DNA from 4 places in the Paraoerskovia marina genome. Region 2 is predicted to be linked to each of the others. Evidence: riboswitches for the same ligand, from Rfam matches in the RefSeq annotation. Region 2 holds a riboswitch; each other region holds the start of a gene.
What was found. Region 2 has a riboswitch for thiamine pyrophosphate ahead of thiD (bifunctional hydroxymethylpyrimidine kinase/phosphomethylpyrimidine kinase). Riboswitches for the same ligand answer to the same signal wherever they lie in the genome.
Positions count from the first base shown of each region.

Region 1: linked by a shared signal. The riboswitch ahead of tenA (thiaminase II) and the one ahead of thiD (bifunctional hydroxymethylpyrimidine kinase/phosphomethylpyrimidine kinase) in region 2 are both predicted to bind thiamine pyrophosphate.
Region 3: linked by a shared signal. The riboswitch ahead of thiO (glycine oxidase ThiO) and the one ahead of thiD (bifunctional hydroxymethylpyrimidine kinase/phosphomethylpyrimidine kinase) in region 2 are both predicted to bind thiamine pyrophosphate.
Region 4: linked by a shared signal. The riboswitch ahead of BLU20_RS03650 (thiamine ABC transporter substrate-binding protein) and the one ahead of thiD (bifunctional hydroxymethylpyrimidine kinase/phosphomethylpyrimidine kinase) in region 2 are both predicted to bind thiamine pyrophosphate.

Region 1 is NZ_LT629776.1:1,200,329-1,204,727, forward strand. It holds gene BLU20_RS05390 (NAD(P)/FAD-dependent oxidoreductase) at 1-1,304, shown strand, start outside; tRNA gene BLU20_RS05395 (tRNA-Leu) at 1,405-1,481, shown strand; TPP riboswitch at 1,694-1,817, shown strand; gene tenA (thiaminase II) at 1,807-2,520, shown strand; gene BLU20_RS05405 (oxygenase MpaB family protein) at 2,575-3,447, shown strand; gene BLU20_RS05410 (glycoside hydrolase family 3 N-terminal domain-containing protein) at 3,450-4,399, opposite strand, start outside.
Region 2 is NZ_LT629776.1:2,113,443-2,117,841, reverse strand. It holds gene pheT (phenylalanine--tRNA ligase subunit beta) at 1-2,233, shown strand, start outside; gene BLU20_RS09520 (SDR family NAD(P)-dependent oxidoreductase) at 2,230-3,126, shown strand; TPP riboswitch at 3,173-3,269, shown strand; gene thiD (bifunctional hydroxymethylpyrimidine kinase/phosphomethylpyrimidine kinase) at 3,261-4,118, shown strand; gene BLU20_RS09510 (hypothetical protein) at 4,126-4,374, opposite strand; gene BLU20_RS09505 (quinone oxidoreductase family protein) at 4,371-4,399, opposite strand, start outside.
Region 3 is NZ_LT629776.1:2,591,561-2,595,959, reverse strand. It holds gene BLU20_RS11780 (thiazole synthase) at 1-645, opposite strand, end outside; gene thiS (sulfur carrier protein ThiS) at 647-880, opposite strand; gene thiO (glycine oxidase ThiO) at 877-2,034, opposite strand; TPP riboswitch at 2,024-2,127, opposite strand; gene thiE (thiamine phosphate synthase) at 2,223-2,870, shown strand; gene guaA (glutamine-hydrolyzing GMP synthase) at 2,918-4,399, shown strand, end outside.
Region 4 is NZ_LT629776.1:815,668-820,066, forward strand. It holds gene BLU20_RS03630 (MoaD/ThiS family protein) at 1-177, opposite strand, end outside; gene moaC (cyclic pyranopterin monophosphate synthase MoaC) at 174-665, opposite strand; gene BLU20_RS03640 (MFS transporter) at 691-1,923, opposite strand; gene BLU20_RS03645 (DUF4235 domain-containing protein) at 2,013-2,324, opposite strand; TPP riboswitch at 2,429-2,533, shown strand; gene BLU20_RS03650 (thiamine ABC transporter substrate-binding protein) at 2,538-3,611, shown strand; gene BLU20_RS03655 (ABC transporter permease) at 3,614-4,399, shown strand, end outside.

The DNA of each region.
Region 1 (4,399 bases), 910 kb from region 2:
GGCTCGGCAAGAAGGACGCCGCGATCGTCGTCGTCGACCCGCGTCCGTACATGACGTACGCCCCGTTCCTTCCCGAGGTTGCCGCCGGCTCGATCGACGGTCGCAACGTCGTCGCCCCGCTGCGCTCCGCCCTCAAGGGCGTCGACGTGCTGCAGGGCAAGGTCACCGCGATCAAGCACGGCGAGCACAAGGTCGAGATCACGCCCGAGATCGGCGACGCGTACGAGATCAGCTACGACGAGCTCGTCGTGAGCCTCGGCTCGGTCTCGCGCACGCTGCCCATCCCGGGACTCGCGGAGCAGGCGATCGGCTTCAAGAACGTCGAGGAGGCCGTGTCCGTCCGCAACCACGTGGTGCACCAGCTCGACCTCGCGTCCAGCTGCTGGGACGCGGACGAGCGGCGCCGGATGCTCACGTTCACCTTCATCGGTGGCGGCTTCGCCGGCATCGAGGCGCTCGCCGAGGTCGAGGACATGGCCCGCGCCGCGCTGAGCCAGTACGAGTCTATCGACCAGGCCGACCTGCGCTTCGTCATGATCGAGGGCGCCGGGCGGATCCTGCCCGAGCTCAGCGAGCCGATGGCGGAGTACGCCCTCGAGCAGCTGAAGGAGCGGGGCATCGAGTTCCACCTCTCGACCTTCCTCAGCTCCTGCGTCGACGGCCACGTGGTGACGTCCACGGGTGTCGAGTTCGACTCCAACACCATCGTCTGGACGGCCGGTGTCAAGGCCAACCCGGTGATCGGGGAGTCTGACCTGCCGACGGACAAGATGGGCCGCCTGACCGTCAACGCCAACCTGCAGGTCGTCGACGAGGACGGCGTCGTCGTCCCCGCCGCCTGGGGCGCCGGCGACTGCGCCGCGGTTCCCGACCTGCTGAACCCGGGCGCGTTCTGCCCGCCCAACGCGCAGCACGCGATCCGTCAGGCCACCCAGCTCGGTGACAACCTGGTCGCGTCGGTCGAGGACCGCCCGCTGGTCCAGTACAAGCACAAGAGCGTCGGCGTCGTCGCGTCGCTCGGCCTGTACAAGGGCGTCGCCGAGCTCTTCGGCGTCTTCAAGTTCAAGGGCTTCCCGGCCTGGGCCGTGCACCGCACGTACCACGGCTACGCGATGCCGACCTGGAACCGCAAGATCCGCATCTTCATGGGCTGGTTCGACCAGTTCGTCATGCGCCGCAAGACCGTCTCGCTCGGGTCGATCCACGACCCCCGTGCGGCGTTCCGCAACGCGTCGCTCCCGCCGAAGCCGAAGGACGACGCGGCTCCGAAGTCCGACAAGGACGCGGTCGGCGCGGGCAAGTAGTCCTCGGTGGGCGTGACGCCCACGCACGCACGCACGACGGCGGGGGCGGACCTGGACGGGTCCGTCCCCGCCGTCGTGCGTTAGTCTCACGACGAGCATGGCCCCCGTAGCCCAACTGGCAGAGGCAGCCGACTTAAAATCGGCCCAGTCCGGGTTCGAACCCCGGTGGGGGCACCACCAGGCCCTGCCGGAGAGCGCGGCCGCGCTCGACGCCGCCGGCGTCCGCGCGGAGGCAACGGTCCGGGAGGACGAGGGGACCACGCTCGTCCTGCGGCGCGACGGGCCGAGGGCGCTGATGCTCCTCGAACGACTGGCCGCGGGCGACGCGTAGGCGGCGTCCCACGATGCGACCGGTGCGTCCGCCACGGGCGCCCCTTGCTACGGTCGAGACACACCACGCGGGGAATCTCTGTCCGACACCGTCGGCCGGGACTGAGATGGGCGGGAGAACCGTCCGGACCCGTTGAACCTGATCTCGCCAGAACGAGCGGAGGAACGTGGCATGACTGCCGTGACCCTTGAGAACGACCAGACGACGCCGGTAGCGGCGTCGGAGTCCGGATTCACCGCAGAGCTGGGGCGCCGGTACGCGCACCTGTTCGAGGACTTCTACCAGCATCCCTTCCTGTCGGGCCTGCGTGACGGCACGCTCGCCCCCGAGAAGGTGCAGCACTACGTGGGCCAGGACCACCAGTACCTGAGCGCGTACGTCCGCTGCTACGGCCTGGGACTGACCCTCGCCCCCGACCGCGAGTGGATGCGCTACTTCCACGAGCGCACCGGATTCCTGCTGGACGACGAGTCCGAGGCACACCTCGCGCTCTGCGCGCGTCTCGGGGTGACCTACGAGGACGCGCAGGTGGAGCGTCTCGCGCCGAGCGCCAAGGCCTACGTCGACCACATGATGGAGGCGGGCCGCGACACGCTCGGCACGCTCCTCGCCGCGCTGCTGCCCTGCCCGTGGACGTACATCTGGGCCGCGGACCGCTATGCGCACGCGGAGCCGATCCAGGACGACCACCCGTTCGCCGGGTGGTGGCGGTTCTACGCCGACGACTCGTGCCTGCAGATGCTCGAGGAGATGCGGGCCAAGCTCGACGCGGTGGCGGCTCAGGCCGGGCCCGAGGAGCGCGCACGCATGGAGCTCGCCTTCGAGCTGAGCGTGCGCCACGAGATCCGGTTCTGGCAGATGGCCTGGTCCCTCGAGACCTGGTGACCCGGTGCCTCGGCGGGGACCCGCGAACGGTCCCCGCCGAGGCAGACTAGGGGGATGAGCCCCGTCGAGACGCTGCGCAGGACCTCCGGACGCGCCCTCTTCGCCCGGGTCGGCGGCCCGGACGGCCACGAGGAGCGCGAGCGCATCCACGCCACGGCCGGACCGCGGCAGTTCGCGCAGGACTCGGAGATCGCGCGCGTCCACGGCGACGCCTCGATGTTCGTCGGCGGTGTCCGCGCCCTGCTCCTGCAGTCGCTGCACCCGCTGGCGATGGCCGCGGTCGCCGCGCACTCCGGATACCGTGGCGACCCGTGGGGGCGCCTGGCCCGGACGAGCACGTTCCTGGCGGCGACGACGTTCGGCACGGTCGAGTACGCCCGCCAGAGCATCGACGTCGTCCGCACGGTCCACGCGCGGGTACGCGGCACGGCGCCGGACGGACGCGCCTACGCCGCCGACGACCCGTGGCTCCTGCGCTGGGTGCACCTGGCCGAGGTCGACAGCTTTCTCACGGCGCACCAACGTTTCGGGCTCCGCCCGTTGGACGCCGCCGGGTGCGACGCGTACCTCGCCCAGGCCGCGGACGTCGCACTCCGCCTGGGGGCCGTCGACCCGCCCCGGTCCCGCGCGGAGGTCCGTATCGCCTGGCAGGAGTTTGGTCCAGAGCTGGGTGCGACCCAGGAGTCCGACGACGTCGCCCGGTTCCTGCTCGCAGAGCCCCCGCTGCCTCGCGCGGCGCGCGGGCCCTACGCGCTCCTGGGTGCTGCCGCGTACGGTTCGTTGCCCCGATGGGCCCAGCGGGAGATCACGGCGCCCTGGCCCGTACGGGGCGACCCCACCGTGGTGCGGGTGGGCGGGCACGTCGCGACCCGGGCGATCCGGTGGGCGCTCGCGGGGGACCCGCCGCCGGCTCGACCCGTCGACTGACCTCAGCCCGTGGCGGCGATCTGCTCCTTGGCTGCCAGGACCCGAGCAGCCGACTCGTCCACGCGCTCGGCGAAGTCCGGGTCTTCGGCGGCGCGCTCGGCGATCGCGGACACCATGATCGACGCGTCCTCGGGGACGGCGGAGGCGAGGACCACGTCGCACCCGGCCTCGATCGCCCGGATCGCGCGTTCCGCGGGCTCGACGGACTGGACCTGCGCGGCTGCGGAGAGGTCGTCGGTGATCACCATGCCGTCGTAGCCGAGGTCGGCCCGGAGCAGGTCCGTGACGACGGCGGAGGAGAACGCGGCCGGGTTGTCCGGGTCGAGCCGTTCGTAGACCGCTGTCGCGACCATCACGGACGCCGGGTCCTCCTCGATCAGCGCCCGGAACGCAGCGACCGACGCGGAGTCGGCGTCGGTCTCGGTGTCGGTGACACCCGCCGTCGTGTCGGTGTTCTGGGTGACGAGGCCGAGGCCCGGGAAGTGCTTGAGGCTCACGCCGACGCCGGCGGCCTCCATGCCCGTGGCGAACGCACCGGCACCCCGGGCGGCGTCCTCGGCCGTCGCGCCGTACTGGCGGTCGAACGCGCCGATCGGCGCGTTCGAGGCGGCGGTCGCCTCCGGCACGACGTCGACCACGGGGGCGAGGTTGAAGTTCACGCCCGCCGCGGCCAGCTCCTGGCCCCAGGTGGTGGCGCGGTCGACGAGCGTTTCGGTGCCCCACGTCGCCTGGTCGACGGCCGAGGGGATGTCGGAGAACCCGTCGCCCCGCAGCACCTGCACGGATCCGCCCTCCTGGTCGCTCGCGACCAGGAGTGGTACGCCGGCGGTCGTCTCGTCGTCGACGAGTGCGGTGAACCGGTCGACGACGTCGGCCGTCGCCTCCACGCCCTCCGTCGAGCGTCCGGCGAGGAAGATGTTGCCCACGTGGTCGTCCCGGACCGCGGCGAGAC
Region 2 (4,399 bases):
CGGCCCGTTCGCGATCGCGAGCCGCAAGACCTACGGTCACGTGTCCGACGGGATGATCTGCTCGACGACCGAGCTGGGGCTCGGCGACGAATCGGACGGCATCATCGTGCTCGGCCGGGACCTCCTGCACGGGCGCACCGACCTCGAACCGGGTCAGGACGCGGTCGAGCTGCTCGCTCTGGGTGACGAGGTCCTCGAGATCAACGTGACACCGGACCGTGGCTACTGCTTCTCCTACCGGGGCGTCGCGCGCGAGTTCGCGCACTCGACGGGCGTGTCCTTCACGGACCCGGGAATGCCTGGCACCCCGCCGCCGAGCTCGACGCCCGACGGGTTCCCCGTCGTGATCGACGACCGTGCCCCGATCCACGGGCTGGTCGGTTGCGACCGGTTCGTCACACGCATCGTCCGGGGGATCGACCCCACCGCTCCGAGTCCCGCGTGGATGCAGCGTCGACTGACCGGCTCCGGAATGCGCCCGATCTCGCTGACCGTGGACGTCACCAACTACGTGATGCTCGACCTGGGGCAGCCGCTGCACGCCTACGACCTCGCCGGTCTCGCCGCGCCGATCGTCGTCCGTCGCGCACGCGCGGGGGAGCGTCTGACGACGCTCGACGACGTCGACCGCGCCCTCGACCCCCAGGATCTCCTCATCACAGACTCGCCGGACGAGGACGCGAGCCGGGTGCTCGGCCTCGCCGGGGTGATGGGTGGAGCCTCGACCGAGGTGACCGACCGGACGACGGACGTGCTCGTCGAGGCGGCTCACTTCGACCCGGTCTCCGTCGCGCGCACGGCGCGACGGCACAAGCTGCCGTCCGAGGCGGCGAAGCGGTTCGAGCGCGGGGTCGACCCTCGTCTCGCCGCTGTCGCGGCCCAGCGGGTCGTCGACCTCCTCGTCGAGCTCGGCGGTGGCACGGCCGACGCGGCCGTCAGCGACGTCGACACGGTTCCCGGGGTCGAGCCGATCGAGTTTCGGGTCTCGGAGGTTGAGCGGCTCACGAGCCTGGACGTCGACGAGGCGCGGGTCCGGTCGATCCTGGAGGAGATCGGGTGCACGGTCGGAGACACTCCGGGAATCGGCGTGGTCCGGGTGACGGTGCCGACGTGGCGTCCGGACCTGGTCGGCCCGGCGCACCTCGTCGAGGAGGTGGCCCGGCTCGTGGGGTACGACGAGATCCCGTCGGTCCTGCCGCCCGCGCCCGCAGGTCGTGGTCTGACCAGGACGCAGCAGCTTCGGCGCTCCGTCGCGCGGAGCCTCGCCGAGGCCGGGTACGTCGAGACGCTGTCGTACCCGTTCGTCGACCCCGCGCAGCACGACGCACTGCGTCTTGCGGCCGATGATCCGCGCCGTCGCGCGCTGCGCCTCGCCAACCCGCTGGCCGGCGACCGTCCCGAGATGCGGACGTCGCTCCTCGGTACGTTGCTGGAGACGCTCCGGCGCAACCTCGGGCGGGGGAACGACGACGTCGCGCTCTACGAGATCGGACGGGTGACGCGCCCGGAGGACGGAGCGCCCGCGGCGCCACAGCTGCCGGGCGGGGTTCGCCCGACGGAGGACCAGCTCGCGGTGCTCGCCGCGGCGGTCCCGGCCCAGCCACGCCGGGTCGCCGGCGTCGTGGCCGGGAACGCCGATCCTCGCGGGTGGTGGGGACCAGGCCGGGCCGGTGACTGGACCGACGCCCTGGCGGGCGCGCGGCTCGTCGCCGACCGGGTCGGCGTCGACGTCGTCGTCACGCCCGACACCGACCACGCACCGTGGCACCCGGGGCGGTGCGCACGTCTCAGCCTGGTCGACGGCACGGTGGTCGGCCATGCGGGCGAGCTGCACCCGAAGGCGCTCGAGAACCTGGGCCTTCCCGCACGCACGGTCGCGTTCGAGGTCGACCTCGACGTCCTCCTCGACGCCGTCGAGGCAGAGCCGTTCGCAGCCCGGCCGGTGTCGACGTTCCCGGCCGCGAAGGAGGACCTCGCGCTCGTCGTCGAGGAGTCCGTTCCTGCCGACCAGGTGCGTCAGGCACTGGTCGACGGCGCAGGCGACCTGCTCGAGCATGTCGAGCTCTTCGACGTGTTCCGTGGCGAGCAGCTCGGCGAGGGCCGCAAGTCGCTCGCGTTCGCACTGCGCCTCCGTGCCGCGGACCGGACGCTCTCGGCGGACGAGGTCGTCGAGGTTCGCCGGGCGGCCGTCGCGGCCGCGCAGGAGCAGACCGGCGCGACCCTGCGCGCATGACGGCGCGGCCCGTTCCCGGGGACGTTCCGGCGTGGACGGACCCGGGAGCCGTTCCGCCCGCTCGGACGGTGCTGGTGACCGGGGCGACCCGGGGAATCGGGCGCGCGGTCGCCGAAGGGCTCGCAGTGCCCGACGGGTCGAGCGACACACACGCCGTCGCGCTGCTCGGTCGTGACGCGCAGCGCGTGCACGAGACGGTCGAGTCGGTCCGGGAGACGACGGGTGCTTCCGTCATCGGTGTCGTCGCCGACGTCCTGGACCGCGCGGCCGTCGCCGCCGCGGTGGCCAGGGTCGAGGAAGCGTGGGGAGGCGTCGACCTGCTCGTGAACAACGCGGGGGTGATCGACGCCGAGGTGCCCCTGTGGGAGGCAGACCCCGACGAGTGGTGGCACGTCGTCGAGACCAACCTGCGCGGCGCGTTCGAGATGAGCCGTGCCGTCGTCCCGGGCATGATCGCCCGCGGGGGAGGACGCGTGGTCGACCTGGCGTCCGGTGCCAGCACCCACGAGATGGTCGGATCGAGCGCGTACAACGCGAGCAAGACGGCGCTGGTCCGGATGGGTGCGCACCTGCACGCCGCGGGGGCGCCGCACGGGCTGCGTGTCTTCGAGGTGTCGCCCGGAAGCGTCCGCACCGACATGACGGCCGCGATGCCGCTGCACGCGAACCGCACGGAATGGACGCCGGTCGAGGACCTGGTCGAGATGGTGCGGGCGATCGCACGGGGCGAGCTCGACGACTGGTCCGGCGCCTACCTCCGGGTCACGCACGACGACCCGCGGACGCTGAGCGCCGCCGCCGCCGCGGGCCGCGCCGTGGGCGACGCGCGACGACTCCGGGTCCGCCCGTGGGGCGACGACGACCCGATGCCCGCCGGACTGCCTCCCCGCTAGCACCCGGACGACGACGGACCCGGCGCCGTGGTCGCGCTAGTCTGGCCGCCGTGACACGGGGTGTCCGCGACGCGCGGACTGAGAGCACACCCGTCGAACCTGATCGAGCTCGAACTCGCGAAGGGATGTCCCTCATGACGCACGCCTCCGACCGTTCGCCGCAGCAGACGCGCGAACACCCGCCCGGGAGCAGGCCCCGGGTCCTCAGCATCGCCGGCACGGACCCCACGGGCGGCGCCGGGATCCAGGCCGACCTGAAGTCGTTCGCGGCCCACGGTGCCTACGGCATGGCCGTGGTGACGGCGGTCGTCGCGCAGAACACGCACGGGGTCCGTGCGGTGCACCTCCCGCCGGTCGACGTGCTGGTGGGCCAGCTCGAGGCGGTGAGCGACGACGTGGCGGTCGACGCGGTCAAGATCGGGATGGTCGCGAGCGAGGGGTACGCGCAGGAGATCGGGCTCTGGCTCGACCGAGTGCAGCCACGATGGGTGGTGCTCGACCCGGTGATGGTCGCCACGAGCGGTCACCATCTTCTCGACCCGGGCGCCGAGCGCGCGGTGGTCGACCTGCTGCCTCGCGTCGACCTCGTCACGCCGAACATGGCCGAGCTCGCGGTTCTCGTCGGGCAGGAGACCGCCACGACCTGGTCGGCCGTCCTCGAACAGGCGGTCGAGCTCGCACGACGTGCGTCGGTGGTCGTCCTCGCCAAGGGTGGGCATCTGCTCGGGCCGGGGTCTCCCGACGCCCTGGTCACGCCCGAGGGTGTGGTGACCGAGGTCAGTGCTCCCCGGGTGCAGACGTCCAACGTCCACGGGACCGGCTGTTCGCTGTCGTCGGCGCTCGCGGCCCTGCGACCGCGGTGCGACGACTGGGAGTCGGCGGTGCGCGAGGCGAAGACCTGGATCTCGGGAGCGCTTGAGGCGGCGGACGCACTCGCCGTCGGTTCGGGGAACGGCCCGATCGACCATCTGCATGCGCAGGTGCCGGTCTAGGGCGGGGTCAGACCTGCGTCGTCTCCTGGTCGTACACGCACGCGTGACCGGGAGGCCACCACTGCCACTCCGCGCTCACCTCTGCACCCGCGGGGGCGTCGATGGCGCACGCCCGGGTGGCGCGGTCCTGTGCCGAGACGACGTAGGACAGCGCGATGACCGCGGTGAACAGGACACCGAGCACCGTGACGGCCCGGCGCAGCGCGGGGGACGGGCCGCCCTCGCCCTCGCGGGGCGGCACCCAGCTCCAGCTCATGCGCCGTGGTCGGGGATCAGGACGA
Region 3 (4,399 bases), 480 kb from region 2:
CTCCGCGCGGGTCACGGCGGTGGCGAGGAGGACGCCGTCGCACCCGAGCTCCATGGCCTGGGCGGCGTCGGACGCGGTCCCGATCCCGGCGTCGAGGATCACCGGGACGCGGGCCTCGGCGCAGATCGCCTCGATGTTGCGGGGGTTGACGATGCCCAGACCCGACCCGATGGGTGCGCCGAGCGGCATGACGGCGGCGCATCCGACGTCCTGCAGGTGGCGGGCCACGATCGGGTCGTCGTTCGTGTACGGCAGGACGGTGAACCCGTCACGGACCAGTGTCTCGGCCGCCTCGACGAGACCCAGAGGGTCGGGGAGCAGCGTGATGTCGTCGGCGATCACCTCGAGCTTGATCCAGTCGGTGCCGCACGCCTCACGGGCGAGCCGGGCGGTGAGCACGGCCTCCTTGACCGAGAAGCAGCCTGCGGTATTGGGCAGGGCGCGGATGCCGAGGCGTTCGAGCAGACCCCAGATCCCGGCGTCCTCGCCGGCCGTGGGTGCGGCGACCCGGCGCATCGCGACGGTCGTCAGCTCCGTCCCGGACGCGACGAGCGCCTCCTCCAGCGCGAGGAGGTTGGAGGCGCCGCCCGTCCCCATGACGAGACGCGAGCCGAGCTCCTGCCCGGCGATGGTCAGTGAATCCATGTCAGCCTCCCTGGACTGCGGTGACGACCTCGACCCGGTCTCCGGGGGCGAGATGCGTGGTGCTCCATGCGGAGCGGGGGAGCACGGCGTCGTCGATCGCGACCGCCACGCCTCGAGGCTCACCGTTGGCGACGAAGTTCGGCAGCATGCCACGCACCAGCGTCGCGACGTCGGTCGGTTCCGCCAGCGGGTACGGCTCCCCGTTCACGACGGCGGTCGGTATGTCGGTGCTCATGAGGCCTCCTCGGTCCGGATGCGGGTGTGACGGTTCATCATGGCGGGCGCGACGACGTCGGGCAGGTCTGTCTCGTCGAGCGTGGCGTCGACGACGGCGCTGGTCAGCGGGGTGAGCAGGATGCCGTTGCGTCCGTGACCGGTGGCGACGAGCAGGCCGTCGACGCTCGCGTCGAGGTAGGGAAGGTTGTCCGGGGCGCTGGGGCGGACACGCGGGCTCGCCTCGCGCAGGTCGAGCTCGTCGATGCCTGGCAGGACGGCGCGGGCGTCGCGGAGCAGGGCGAAGACCGATCCTGCCTCGACCCGCCGGTCGTCGGGCTTCTCGTCGCTCGACGCCCCGATCACGACCTCGCGGAACCCTGACTCGTCGGCGACCCGTGTCACGGCGTACACCGCCCGTCCCTGGACGCGGGCGCGCACCACCGGCTCGACGTCGAACCAGGGCTCCGCGGCCAGTCGGAGCGTGATGCCCTTGACGGGGCGCAGCGGCGCGTGGATCCCTGCGGTCGCCAGCAGGCCCGTGGACGAGACCCCTGCCGCGACGACGACGAGGTCGGCGGTGCGGTCGACGCCCGCCGCGTCGACCGCACCGACCACCCGGCCCGACGCAGACGTCAGCCGGACGGCTCGGCACTCGACGACCACTGCGCCGGCCGCTCGGGCGGCCGCGTCGAGCGCGCGGGTGGTGGCCCGCGGGTCGACCTGGTGGTCGTCCGGCATCCACGCTCCGCCGGCGACGCGGCCGACGAGCGGGGAGATGCGGCGCGCCTGCGCCGTCGAGATCTCCTCCGACACCAGCCCCCAGCGGTGCTGCAGGTCGATCAGCCGCCGCGTCTCGGCGAGGTCGTCCGGGTCGAAGGCCAGGGTGAGCGTGCCGGTCTGGCGTAGTCCGACGTCGAGACGTGATGCCTTCTCGAGTTCTGCGGCAAAGTCGGGCCAGCGTGCTGCCGAGTCGACGTTCATCGCCGCCAGCTCGGGCTCTCCGAAGTCGGCCTCGCAGACCGCTGCGAGCATCCCGGCCGCCGCCATGCTGGCACCGTCGCGTGGGGTGGGGTCGAGGACCGTGACGCTCAGGCCGCGGCATGCCGCCCGCCAGGCCGCGGTCAGTCCGATGATCCCGGCGCCGACCACGAGGACGTCGCTGTGCTTGCTCATCGTTGCTCCCTATCGCCGGCATGACCCGGATCAGGTTCGACGGTCGGCAGATCGCCCTCTCAGCCTCTGGTCGAGGCTCCCGTGCAGGGGTCAGCGTAGCGCGATGAGCGACGGACCAGGTGGCGCGGGGCAGGCGCGACTCGACTCGCACGGCGACCGCGGGAATGTTGGTCGATAGGCTCGCGCCCATGACCTCCGCAGACGCTCGCGCCCGACTCGCCGCTGCACGCCTCTACCTGTGCACCGACGCACGCGAGGAGCGCGGCGACCTCGAGGAGTTCCTCCACGCGGCCCTGCGGGGAGGCGTGGACGTCGTCCAGCTCCGGGACAAGACGCTCGACGTGCGGCGCGAGCTGGAGCTGCAGGAGATCGTCGCAGCGGTCGCGACGGAGCATGGTGCGCTGTGGTGCGTGAACGACCGTGCCGACGTCGCGAGCCTGGTCGGTGCGCCGGTGTTCCACACGGGCCAGGACGACCTTCCTGTCTCCGGGTCGCGCGCACTGCTCGGCGGGGACGTCCTGCTCGGGCGGTCGACGCACGCGGCCGTCGAGGCGGCAGCCGCGGAGGCCGACCCCGACGTCGACTACTTCTGCGTCGGCCCGCTCTGGGCGACGCCGACCAAGCCGGGTCGCCCCGCCGTCGGGCTGGATCTGCTCCAAGAGGTCGCGGACTCCCGGCCGTCGACACCCTGGTTCGCCATCGGCGGGATCGACGGCGAGCGCCTCGACGAGGTGCTCGACGCCGGGGCCGAGCGGATCGTCGTCGTACGCGCCGTCACCGAGGCCGCCGACCCCGAGGCGGCGGCCCGCGCTCTGCGGGAGCGTCTCCCGGCCTGAATCCGGACGTGTCCGCGGCACGCTGGCGCGGCAACTATCCTGGGTGCGTGACAGCCACGCCTGACGTCCCCGTGACCACCCCGAGGCCCGTTCTCGTCGTCGACTTCGGCGCGCAGTACGCCCAGCTCATCGCGCGTCGCGTGCGCGAGGCGAGCGTGTACTCGGAGATCGTGCCCCACACCTTCTCGGTCGAGAAGATGCTGGCCAAGGACCCGGCCGCGATCATCCTCTCGGGTGGTCCGTCGTCCGTGTACGCCGACGGTGCGCCGTTCGTGGACCCGAAGCTCTTCGAGGCCGGCGTCCCCGTCCTCGGCATCTGCTACGGGTTCCAGGCGATGGCCGCGGCGCTCGGCGGCGACGTCGCCCAGACCGGTCAGCGTGAGTACGGCGGCACCGAGGTCGAGGTGTGCGAGGCAGGTGCGCTGCTTGCTGACACGCCCGCCAACCAAACGACGTGGATGAGCCACGGCGACTCCGTACACGCGGCCCCCGAGGGTTTCCAGGTGCTCGCGACGTCGGCCGGCTCCCCGGTCGCGGCGTTCGAGGACACGGAGCGTCGTCTCTACGGCGTGCAGTGGCACCCCGAGGTCAAGCACTCCGCGCACGGCCAGACCGTGCTGGAGCACTTCTTGTACGACGGCGCAGGGCTGGCTCCCGACTGGACACCCGGAAACGTCGTGGCCGACCAGGTCGAGGCGATCCGCGCGCAGGTCGGCACCAAGCGCGTGATCTGCGGCCTCTCCGGCGGTGTCGACTCCTCCGTCGCCGCGGCGCTGGTGCAGAAGGCGGTGGGCGACCAGCTCACCTGCGTCTTCGTGGACCACGGTCTGCTGCGCGCCGACGAGGCCGAGCAGGTCGAGCGTGACTTCGTCGCCGCCACGGGCGTCAAGCTCATGGTGGTCGACGCCAGGCAGCGCTTCCTCGACGCGCTCGCCGGCCAGACCGACCCGGAGACCAAGCGCAAGATCATCGGCCGCGAGTTCATCCGCGTCTTCGAGGATGCCGCACGCGACGTCGTCGCGGACGCCGGTGCGCACGGTGAAGAGGTCGAGTTCCTCGTCCAGGGGACGCTCTACCCCGACGTCGTCGAGTCCGGCGGCGGCGAGGGTGCGGCCAACATCAAGAGCCACCACAACGTGGGCGGTCTGCCGGACGACCTGCAGTTCTCCCTGATCGAGCCCCTGCGCACGCTGTTCAAGGACGAGGTCCGCGCCGTCGGCCTCGAGCTCGAGGTGCCCGAGGAGATCGTCTGGCGCCAGCCGTTCCCCGGGCCGGGCCTCGGCATCCGGATCATCGGCGAGGTCACCGCCGAGCGCCTGGAGGTGCTGCGCGCCGCCGACAAGATCGCCCGCGAGGAGCTCACCAGGGCGGGGCTCGACCGCGACATCTGGCAGTGCCCGGTGGTGCTGCTCGCCGACGTGCGCTCGGTGGGCGTCCAGGGTGACGGCCGCACCTACGGCCACCCGATCGTGCTGCGTCCGGTCTCCTCGGAGGACGCGATGACCGCGGACTGGACCCGCCTGCCGTAC
Region 4 (4,399 bases), 1.3 Mb from region 2:
AGGGTCGTGGACCCGGATCCCGTCGGCGAGCACCGAGCATCGGGGCAGGACGTCGGCGAGCGTCGGGTGCGCCGCGACGATCTGCTCGGTGAGCGTCCCGAGCGTTCCCGTGTCGACCGTCTCGGTCTCGGTCCCGGCCGCGTCACGGGCCCCGGCGAAGTAGCGCACGGTGATCATCGAGGCCCTCCGGCGGGCGCGGGGTCGCGGTGCCAGTCGCCCGACTTCCCGCCGCTCTTGGCGAGGAGCCGGATGTCCGTGAGCACGATCGACTTGTCCAGGCCCTTGAGCATGTCGACCGTCGCGAGCCCGGCGACGCTCACCGCGGTGAGGGCTTCCATCTCGACGCCCGTCCGGTCGGCGGTCCGGACGGTCGCCGTGATCTCGACGCCGTCGTCCGTGACGGTGAGGTCGACGGTCGCGCCGTGCACCCCGATGACGTGGGCCAGCGGCAGGAGCTCGGCGGTGCGCTTGGCCCCGGCGATGCCGGCGATCCGCGCGACGGCCAGGACGTCGCCCTTGGGGACGGTCCCGTCGCGCAGGGCGGCGACCACGGGGGGCGGTGCGAGGACTGTGCCGGCGGCCGTCGCGGACCGGACGGTGGGCGTCTTCTCGGTGACGTCGACCATGCGGGCGTGGCCGGCGTTGTCCAGGTGCGTGAATGTCATGGGGTGATCATGCTCGATCGGGCGGTCAGGATGCCCGGCCGCGTGCGGCACGGCGCCTGACCGGGCCGAGCGTGAAGAGCAGCGTCGCCAGCGCGGTGACGGCGAGCAGGATGAAGCCGATGTCGTAGTCGCCCTGGGCGCCGTAGACGGCCCCCATGATCAGCGGCGGGATGAAGCCGCCGAGGCCGCCGGCCGCGCCGACGAGGCCGGTGACACCGCCGACCTTGTCGGGCGGTGCGAGGTCGGAGACCAGGGCGAACGTCGCGCCGGAGGATGCGCCGAGCGCCGCCGCCATGGTGAGGAACGCGATCGTGCCCACCGGAAAAAGGGAGGGCTGGAACGCGATCACGGCGGCGCCGAGGGTCACCAGAGCGAAGCAGACGACGTTGACCGCGACACCACCGAACCGGTCGGAGAGCGTCCCCCCGATCGGGCGCATGATGACGGCGAGGACGACGAACCCGGCCGTGCGGTTGGCGGCGTCGGCCGCCTCGAGCCCGTAGGCGTTCGTCAGGAACGTCGGCAGATAGACGGAGAACGCGACGAACCCGCCGAACCCGATCGCGTAGAGCCACGAGAGCTGCAGCGTCGCGGGGAGCTTGAAGGTGCTCCACGTCCGGGACCAGAATCCGCCCGTGGCGGGCGCGGGGCGGCTGGGCGAGTCGCGCAGCCAGATCCAGGAGACGACCGCGAAGATCGCGAGCACGGTGGCGACCAGGACGAACGGGGCCTCCTCGCCCCACGCGTCGCGGATCGGCACCGTGGTGAACGCCGCGATCGCGGTACCGCCCATGCCGGCGCCGAAGAGCCCGAGCGCCGTCCCGCGCCGTGACGGCGGGAACCAGGCGTTGTTGAACGGAATCCCGATCGCGAACGTCGTGCCGCCGAGTCCCAGGAAGAACCCGCCGACGATCAGGCCCGTCAGGCTGTCGGCGAGGAACCCGAGGTAGAGCACCGGCAGGATCGTCAGCGCGCTGACCAGCGGGAACATGATGCGGGCGCCGAAGCGGTCGGTCAGTGCGCCGACCGGGATCCGCCCGAGCGAGCCGACGATCACCGGGACCGCCACGACCACGGAGGTCTCGACGTCGGACAGGCCCAGTGCCTCCTGGAACGTCCCGCCCAGGGGGCTGAGCAGGGCCCAGGCCCAGAAGTTCAGCGCGAAGCCGACCGTGGAGAGGACCAGCTGGACCGTGGCCCGGCTGCCGTACCCCTCGTCGGGGATCGCCTGCGGGGGTGCCGTCGAACCTGTGGTCATCGTGCTCTCCTCGGCTGGTGCGTGACTTGAACGTAGCGTTCCGGTGGCTCTCCGTCTATTGATCTTGAAAATCTCGTAAAAAAGGGTGTCTACGGCTCGACGTCAGGAACCGCGTGGGGGTTGCCGCCGGTCAGCCGCGCACTCACCTTCGTCGCCTGCCCGGCCGCGAGACGGCGCGCCAGCACGCCGACACCACCGGTGATCGCCGCGAAGGCCATCGCCTCGGGGAGGGAGATGTCGGGATCGTCGGTGTCGGTCGGGGCGTCGTGCCCCGAGGCCTTCTTCCAGATCGTCGAGACCACCTTGGTGGCGATCCACCCGGCCGCGAAGGTCAGGGCCAGGGTCGCGACCTTGGTCGCCATGTCCTGGTCGTCGTTCTTCTTCTGCTTCTTCTTCGACACGTCGTCTCCTCAGCCGCTCCGTTGGACGATTCCCACCGTAGTGCGACCGGGGCGACTCCGCCGGACCACGGACCCACGGGCGTTGCGCGGCGTCGTAGACTGCGGCTGTACGACAGGGGAGCGCCCCAGAGCGCTGAGAGTGCGGCACGCCGCAGACCCTTGAACCTGATCCGGTCAGCACCGGCGGAGGAAGTCGACGTCCGAGGAGGACTCTTGCGCACCACCATCACCACCCGTTCCGTCGCCGCGTCCGGCGCGGTCCTCGCGCTCGCCCTGACGGGCTGCGCGAGCAGCGACACCGGCGACGCCGAGGGCTCGTCGGCCGAGACGGGGAGCAGCACCGTCACCCTGGTCACCCACGACTCGTTCGCCCTCAGCGACGGCCTGCTCGACGAGTTCACCGCGGAGTCGGGGTACGACGTCGAGCTGGTCGCCCCCGGGGACGGCGGCACCCTGGTCAACCAGCTGATCCTCACGAAGGACTCGCCCCTTGGCGACGCCGTCTTCGGGGTCGACAACACCTACGCGAGCCGCGCCGTCGACGAGGGCGTCTTCGACCCGTACCTCTCGTCCGCGCTTCCCGAGTCGGCGGCCGCAGAGGTTCCCGCGGGCGAGAGCCTGACCCCGGTCGACCGGGGGGACGTCTGCATCAACGCCGACCTCGCCTGGTTCGAGGAGAACGACCTCGACGTCCCGACCACGCTCGACGACCTGGCCGACCCCGCGTACCAGGACCTCCTCGTCGTCACGAACCCCGCGACGTCGTCGCCCGGACTCGCGTTCCTGCTCGCGACCGTCGGGGCCAAGGGCGAGCACGGGTGGACCGACTACTGGACGGCGCTCGCGGACAACGGCGTCAAGATCGCCGACGGCTGGGAGGACGCGTACTACGTGGACTTCACGGGTGCCGGCGGAGCCGGTGACCGTCCGCTCGTGCTCTCCTACGCCACCTCGCCGGCGTTCACCGTGACCGAGGACGGCTCGGAGACCACGACCACGGCGCTGCTGGACACCTGCTTCCGCCAGGTCGAGTACGCGGGCGTGCTCGCCGGTGCGGAGAACCCCGACGGCGCCCGGGAGCTCGTGGACTTCCTCGTGAGCCGCACGGTCCAGGAGGACATCCCCGGCCAGATGTACATGTACCCCGTCGACGGCGACGCCGCGCTGCCCGACGAGTGGGCCCGGTTCGCCCCGCTCGCCGACGACCCGTTCGACGTCGACCCGGCCGAGATCTCCGCGCACCGCGGCGACTGGATCGAGACCTGGACCGCCACGGTCCTCGGCTGACCATGCGCCCGGCTCGCGCGCACCGCAGCTGGCCCCCGGTGGCACGCGTCGTGCTCTGGGGGCTGGCGGCGGGCGTGCCGCTCGCCTTCCTCGCGATCTTCTTCGCGTGGCCCGTCCTCGCCCTCGTCGGACGAGGCTTCGTGACCGACGGATCCCTGGACCTGAGCGGGGTCGCCGAGGTGTTCGGCGAGTCGCGCACCTGGCGTCTGCTCGGGATCACGCTGGGCCAGGCGGTGGTCGGGACCGTCGCCTCGCTGGTGCTCGGAGTCCCCGGCGCCTACGTCCTGTACAGATGCCAGTTCCGCGGTCGTACGTTCCTCCGCGGGCTGGTGACGGTGCCCTTCGTCCTGCCCACCGTCGTCGTCGGCGTCGCGTTCCGCGCGCTCCTCGCCCCCGGTGGCCCGCTGGCGTTCCTCGGCATCGACCAGACCTTCACCGCGATCGTGCTCGCGCTCGTCTTCTTCAACTACGCCGTCGTCGTCCGGACGGTTGGCGGCCTCTGGGAACGGCTCGACCCCCGGGCCGAGCAGGCCGCGCGGGCGCTCGGAGCCTCCCCGGCCCGGGCGTTCCGGACGGTCACCCTGCCCGCCCTGACCCCCGCGATCACCTCCGCCGCCTCGCTCGTCTTCCTCTACTGCGCGACGGCGTTCGGCACCGTCCTCGTCCTCGGCCCGCCCGGGTACGGCACCATCGAGACGGAGATCTACGTCCAGACGACGCAGTTCCTCGACCTGCGATCGGCGGCCGTCCTGTCGGTGGTCCAGCTTGTCGTCGTGGCCGGGGCGCTC